DNA from 3 places in the Streptomyces sp. NPDC005794 genome. Region 2 is predicted to be linked to each of the others. Evidence: riboswitches for the same ligand, from Rfam matches in the RefSeq annotation. Region 2 holds a riboswitch; each other region holds the start of a gene.
The links. A riboswitch is a leader RNA that binds a small molecule or an ion and turns the genes downstream of it on or off. The one in region 2 is predicted to bind thiamine pyrophosphate.
Positions count from the first base shown of each region.

Region 1 (2,257 bases), on a different contig from region 2:
CGCAGCAGCTGCTTCCCTGGGAAGTCGAAGCGGGCGAAGACATAGGCGCCCGGCAGCGCGATCAGCAGGGTGAGCGCGGTCGAGGCGAGGGCCTGCCACGTGGTGAACCAGAGGACGTCGAGAATGTCCGCCCGGCTCAGCACCTCACCGATCCGGCCGAACTGCCAGTCACCGTCCGTCTTCAGCCCCCGGCCGACGATCGCGACGACCGGGTAGGCGAAGAACAGCGCGAAGAACGCGACGGGCACGGCCATGAGACCGAGCCGCACCGCGTTCCCCCCGCGCGGGGGCCGCGCGACTACTTCACGACGAGCGAGGACCACGACTGGACCCACTGCTCACGGTTCTTGGCGATCTTCTCCGGGGCCACGGTCGCCGGCTTGTCGACGGTCGCACCGAACTTCGTGAAGAGCTCAGGAAGCTTCGCGTCCTTCACCACCGGGTTCACGAACATGTTCAGCGGCATGTCCTCCTGGAACTGCTTACTGATCAGGAAGTCCAGCAGCGCCTTGCCGCCCGCCTCGTTCTTCGCGCCGTCCAGCAGACCGGCGAACTCGATCTGGCGGAAGCAGGTGCCGGTGGCGACACCGGTCGGGGCCTCGGTGGGCTGCGGATCGGCGTACAGCACCTCGACGGGCGGGCTGGAGGCGTACGAGACCACGAGCGGACGGTCGGCCTTGGCCTTCTTGCCGCCTGCGGAGCCGGAGAACTCCTCGTTGTACGCCTGCTCCCAGCCGTCGACGACCTTGACGCCGTTGCTCTTCAGCTGCTTCCAGTAGTCCCGGTAACCGGTCTCGCCGTAGGTGGCGACCGTGCCGAGGAGGAAGCCGAGGCCGGGCGACGAGGTCGCGGCGTTCTCGGTGACGAGGAGGTTCTTGTACGCGGGCTTCAGCAGGTCGTCGAAGGACTTCGGCGGGTCGAGCTTCTTGTCGGCGAAGTACTTCTTGTCGTAGTTGACGCAGATGTCGCCGGTGTCGACGGGCGTCACCCGGTGCTGCTCCGAGTCGAGCTGGGTGCCGGCCTCGACACGGTCCAGGCCCTTCGCCTCGTACGGCGTGAACAGACCGTGGTCCAGGGCCCGGGAGAGCAGCGTGTTGTCGGCGCCGAAGAACACGTCGCCCCGGGGGGAGCCCTTGGTCAGGATCTCCTGGTTGAGCGCGGCTCCGGCGTCACCGCTCTTGAGCACCTTGACCGTGTAGCCGGTCTCCTTCGTGAACGCCTTCAGTACGGCGTCCGAGGCGTTGAACGAGTCGTGGCTGACCAGGGTGACGGTCTTGGAACCGGCTCCCTCGCCACCGGAAGCCTTGTCGTCGGAACCGCCGCAGCCCGCGAGCGCGGTGACGCCGAGCGCGGCGGCGAGCGCCGTCGCCGCGTACTTCGTGGTGGTGTTCATGTGATTCCTCCTGGACGTGACCAGGAAGAGACGCGGCCCTGCCCGCTCGGTGAGCGGGCAGGGCGCAACAGCTTGAGTAAGGTCCGAACTTCCTACCCGGAATGACCCGGGCGAGGTTCAGAGGGTCTGCGGCCGACCTGTCCTCGGTGCCGCACTCTCAGCGCTGTGGCGCTCCCCTGTCGGAATATGAAGTTGATTTCCGGGCCAGGCTACACCGGCCGGATCACGCCGTACCGGCCGGATAGTGCCCGTCCGCCGGTATCTCCTCAGCGCTCGGAGGCCGCCAGCTGCCCGCAGGCCCCGTCGATCTCCTGGCCGCGGGTGTCCCGGACGGTGACCGGCACGCCATGGGCGGCGATCGCCTCGACGAACGCCTTCTCGTCCTCGGGCCGCGAGGCGGTCCACTTCGAGCCCGGGGTCGGGTTCAGCGGGATGAGGTTGACGTGTACCCGCTTGCCCTTGAGCAGCCGGCCGAGCCGGTCGCCCCGCCAGGCCTGGTCGTTGATGTCGCGGATCAGCGCGTACTCGATGGAGATGCGGCGGCCCGACTTCTCCGCGTACTCCCACGCGGCGTCCAGGACCTCACGGACCTTCCAGCGGGTGTTCACGGGGACGAGGGTGTCGCGCAGCTCGTCGTCGGGGGCGTGCAGCGAGACCGCGAGGCGGCACTTGAAGCCCTCGTCGGCGAAGCGGAGCATCGCCGGCACCAGGCCCACCGTGGACACGGTGATCCCACGCTGCGACAGCCCGAGGCCGTCCGGCTCCGGGTCCGTCAGCCGCCGGATCGCCCCGACCACGCGCTTGTAGTTGGCCAGCGGCTCGCCCATGCCCATGAAGACGATGTTGGACAGACGCGCGGGCCCG
Region 1 is NZ_JBIAIN010000029.1:94,302-96,558, forward strand. It holds gene ACFYQ5_RS33415 (ABC transporter permease) at 1-254, opposite strand, end outside; gene ACFYQ5_RS33420 (thiamine ABC transporter substrate binding subunit) at 299-1,393, opposite strand; TPP riboswitch at 1,465-1,581, opposite strand; gene rlmN (23S rRNA (adenine(2503)-C(2))-methyltransferase RlmN) at 1,660-2,257, opposite strand, start outside.
Region 1: it holds a riboswitch for thiamine pyrophosphate, as region 2 does, so the genes downstream of both, ACFYQ5_RS33420 (thiamine ABC transporter substrate binding subunit) here and thiO (glycine oxidase ThiO) in region 2, are expected to answer to the same signal.

Region 2 (2,257 bases):
ACGCCTGGCACCCCCTCGGAACCGGGCAGCCCGACGGGTTCCGCGCCGGTGGCGAGGACCAGCACGTCATAAGGAACGGGGCCCGCGAGGGTGTCCAGCTCATGCGCCTCGGCACGCAGGCCGGCCACGTCGACGCCCAGGCGCAGCGTGATGTCCAGCGCCTCGAAGTCGATGTCGAAGGCGGAGTCCTCGGCCTTGCCGAGCAGGACCGCCTTGGACAGCGGCGGCCTGTCGTACGGCTGGTGCGGCTCGGCTCCGATCAGCGTGACCGGGCCCGTGAAGCCCCGTTGACGCAGGGCCACGGCTGTCTGCACGCCGGCCATGCCGGCCCCCACGATCACGACTCCGTGCGGCCGCTGTCCCACTGCCGTGTCCTTCGTCTGCTCGCTCACCCGTCCACCCTAGACACCCGACGCGTCGTCAGCTCGCGAGCTCCTCCACCACGCTCGTCCCGCTGCCCTCCTGGGACTCCCACTCCCACCGCTCGTCCAGCCGGACCCGGCCGTCCGGCAGGTCCACGACGGTCGAGACGCAGTGCCCGGAGGAGGTCGTCCCGTCCTGCTTCAGCTGGACGTACCGGAAATCGAGGGTGTCCGCGTCCCGGGTGCCGACGAGGTGGCCGCGGACGACGTCACCGCCCGCGTACTCGGCCCAGATCCGCCCCTCCCGCTCGTGGTAGGTGAACTTGGTCCGGGTGCCGACCTGACCGGGGGCCTGGTCGGCGACGGGCGAGAGGACGAGTCCGTCAAGTGAACGGGCCACGGGTACGGCTCCCTTACTGGCTGCGGGTGGCGGGGTTTAGGCTGGCCACCGTAAAGCACTCGCGGGAGTCCGGGCGTACCGGGCTGAGAGGGAGGCTGGCCGGCCTCCGACCGTACGAACCTGATCCGGGTCATGCTGGCGAAGGGAGGGGCTGGACGCCCATGCGCATCTCCGCAGACAGTTCCGACGTCCTGGTCGTCGGAGGCGGCATCATCGGTCTGGTGACCGCCTGGCGGTCGGCCCAGCACGGCCTGCGCACCACGCTGGCCGACCCGGCACCGGGCGGCGGGGCGGCCCAGGTCGCGGCCGGGATGCTCGCCGCCGTCACCGAACTCCACTACGGCGAACAGATGCTGCTCGGCCTCAACGTGGCTTCCGCCGCGCGCTATCCGGCGTTCGTGGCCGAGCTGGAGGAGGCGAGCGGGCAGGAGACGGGCTTCCGCGCCTGCGGCACCCTGTCCGTCGCGCTGGACTCCGACGACCGGGCGCATCTGCGGGAGCTGCACGCTCTGCAGCTGCGTTCGGGGCTGGAGTCCGAGTGGCTGAGCGGGCGCGAGTGCCGCCGTCTGGAACCGATGCTCGCCCCCGGCGTACGCGGCGGGCTGCGGGTCGACGGCGACCACCAGGTGGATCCCCGACGGCTGGCCTCGGCGCTGGTCACGGCCTGCGAACGGGCGGGGGTCGTCCTCCACCGCACCTGGGTCCGGCGGCTCTCCGTCACGGCCGGCCGCGCGACGGGAGCCGTCCTCGCGGACGGTACGGAGCTCGTCGCCGGCCAGGTGGTTCTCGCCGGCGGCAGCCTCAGCGGCAGGCTCGAGGGGCTGCCCGAGGCCGTCGTGCCGCCGGTACGCCCGGTCAAGGGGCAGGTGCTGCGGCTGACCGTGCCGCCCGCGTACGCCCCCTTCCTCAGCAGGACGGTGCGGGCCGTCGTGCGCGGCAGCCAGGTCTATCTGGTCCCGCGCGCCGACGGTGAGCTGGTGGTCGGCGCGACCACCGAGGAGCAGGGCTGGGACACCACGGTCACCGCGGGCGGGGTCTACGAACTGCTGCGTGACGCCCATGAGCTGATGCCCGGCATCACCGAGCTTCCGCTGACCGAGACCAGGGCCGGTCTGCGGCCCACCACGCCGGACAACGCGCCGCTGCTGGGTCCCACGGCGCTGCCCGGCCTGCACCTCGCCACCGGACACCACCGCAACGGAGTGCTGCTCACTCCCGTCACCGGCGATGTGATGGCCCAGGTACTGACCACCGGCGAACTGCCCGAGGTGGCCCGTCCCTTCACGCCGGACCGCTTCGGTCCGGCCCGCCGATCCCTCTCCCCCGCCCCGGCGCCCCAGGAGCAGCCCGCATGACAGAGCCCGTACCCACCTCCGTGTCCGTGTCCGTCAACGGGGAGTACCGCAGCGTCCCCGCCGGGACCCCGCTGGACGCCCTGGTCGCGACCCTGACCGTAGCCCCCTCCGGGGTCGCCGCCGCGGTCAACGAGGCCGTC
Region 2 is NZ_JBIAIN010000028.1:40,388-42,644, reverse strand. It holds gene ACFYQ5_RS32790 (NAD(P)/FAD-dependent oxidoreductase) at 1-392, opposite strand, end outside; gene ACFYQ5_RS32785 (hypothetical protein) at 421-762, opposite strand; TPP riboswitch at 814-926, shown strand; gene thiO (glycine oxidase ThiO) at 924-2,117, shown strand; gene thiS (sulfur carrier protein ThiS) at 2,114-2,257, shown strand, end outside.

Region 3 (2,257 bases), on a different contig from region 2:
CCCGCCCGGTAGAGACGGCGTACGCCCATCGTCGGATCGGCCTGGTGCAGCTCCCAGACCGCCGAGGTCTGGGTGACGGTCACGTCGTCGAGCACGCCGAGCGAGCCGATGATCACCCCGGCCAGCAGCAGGCCGCTCATGTCGATGCCCGGGTACAGACCGTGGATGAGGCCGGTGTTGTCATCCGTGTTCCCGGACAGGCTGGCCCAGCCGATGAAGAGCGAGCCCAGCAGCCCGATGAGCAGCAACGAGATGAGCGTGCCGATGACGGCCACGGAGGTTCGGGCCGTCAGTCCGTGGCAGGTGTAGAGGGCGATCAGCATGATGGCGCTCGCCCCGATCACTGCGACGACCAGTGGGTTCGATCCTTGCAGGATCGCCGGCAGGATGAAGAGGGTCAGCACGGCGAAGGAGATGGCGAGCGCGATCAGCGCCATCAGCCCGCGCAGTCTTCCCACGGCGACCACCGCGAGGGCGAAGATCCCGGCGAGCAGTGCCATCGGGAATGAGCGGTCCACATCGGTCACCGCGTACTGAAGGTCCCGGGGCGCGTCGGGGGCGTACGCCACGACCACTCCTTGGCCCTCTCGCAGTTGCCGGGGGGCATCGGGCTGGACCACCTCGACGAAGGTACGGCCCTTGTCCTTACCGGTCGTCACTTCGACCGTGGCCTTCTTGCACTCCCCCGTCTGTTCGTTGAAGGCTTCCCGCCCGGCGGCCGTGGAGGTGTCGCCGGTCGCCGGTACCTGCGAGGCGTTGACGTCCGCGCAGTCGACCGACACGACCTTCGTCACCTGCCCGTCCTGGGTCTGCCGGTCGAAGCCGACACCCGTGCGCTCATGGGCCGGGGCACCGCCGGGCCAGAACGCCACGAGGCCGACCAGGACCGCGGTCGCGAAGGGGATCAGCACGGCCGCGATGACCTTGCGCAGATGCGTGGACACGGGTGCGGCAGGACCGTGACTGTGGGAGTGGCCGTGCGCATGACTCTGCGTGCTGCCTGATGCGGGGCCGGGGGATTCGGGGGCGCTTCCGGGAGACGTCACCCGGCGATCATCCCAAGAAGAGGGGAGGCCCTCTGGCCAGCACGTCAGAGGGGAGGCTAGCGTGGAGGCACATCTGTACACGCGGGAGCTCGGAGCACCGGGCTGAGAGGGCGCTGACCTCCGTATATCCATACGGGAAACGCTGCGCCGACCGCCGAACCTGTTACCGGGTAATGCCGGCGTAGGGAGTAGGTCTCATGACCACAGCGGACGCACGCACGCCTGCCTCGAAGCAGAACGCGCAGCACGGCGCGAACGACGCCGAGGCCGGGAAGTCCATCGGCTGGCACAAGGGGTACGTCCAGGGCTCACGCCCGGATCTCCAGGTTCCGGTCCGTCAGGTGCACCTCACCAACGGCAAGGACGTGACGCTGTACGACACGTCCGGGCCGTACACCGATCCCACCATCGACACCGATGTACGTCGAGGACTCGCCCCGCTCCGGGAGAGCTGGATCACCGCCCGCGGGGACACCGAGGAGTACGCGGGCCGTCCCGCGCGCCCCGAGGACGACGGACTCAAGCACACCTCGCCGCGGGGAGGCCTGCGCAACCTCGACGCGGTCTTTCCCGGCCGCCCGCGCCGGCCCCGCCGCAGCCGCGACGGCCGGCCCGTCACGCAGCTCGCGTACGCCCGGCGGGGGGAGATCACCCCGGAGATGGAGTACGTCGCGATCCGGGAGAACGTCGAACCCGAGGTCGTGCGCGAGGAGATCGCGGCCGGCCGGGCGGTCCTCCCCGCCAACGTCAACCACCCGGAGATCGAGCCGATGATCATCGGCAAGCGCTTCCTGGTGAAGGTGAACGCCAACATCGGCAACTCCGCGGTCACCTCCTCCATCGAGGAGGAGGTGGACAAGATGACCTGGGCCACCCGGTGGGGCGCCGACACGGTCATGGACCTCTCCACCGGCCGCAACATCCACACCACCCGCGAGTGGGTCCTGCGCAACTCCCCGGTGCCGATCGGCACCGTCCCCCTCTACCAGGCACTCGAGAAGGTCGACGGCCGGGCCGAGGAGCTGACGTGGGAGATCTACAAGGACACGGTCGTCGAGCAGGCGGAGCAGGGCGTCGACTACATGACGGTGCACGCCGGCGTCCGGCTGCCGTACGTCCCGCTGACGGCCCGTCGCAAGACCGGCATCGTCTCGCGCGGCGGGTCCATCATGGCGGCCTGGTGCCTGGCGCACCACAAGGAGTCGTTCCTG
Region 3 is NZ_JBIAIN010000001.1:61,960-64,216, reverse strand. It holds gene ACFYQ5_RS00280 (YibE/F family protein) at 1-1,046, opposite strand, end outside; TPP riboswitch at 1,118-1,251, shown strand; gene thiC (phosphomethylpyrimidine synthase ThiC) at 1,244-2,257, shown strand, end outside.
Region 3: it holds a riboswitch for thiamine pyrophosphate, as region 2 does, so the genes downstream of both, thiC (phosphomethylpyrimidine synthase ThiC) here and thiO (glycine oxidase ThiO) in region 2, are expected to answer to the same signal.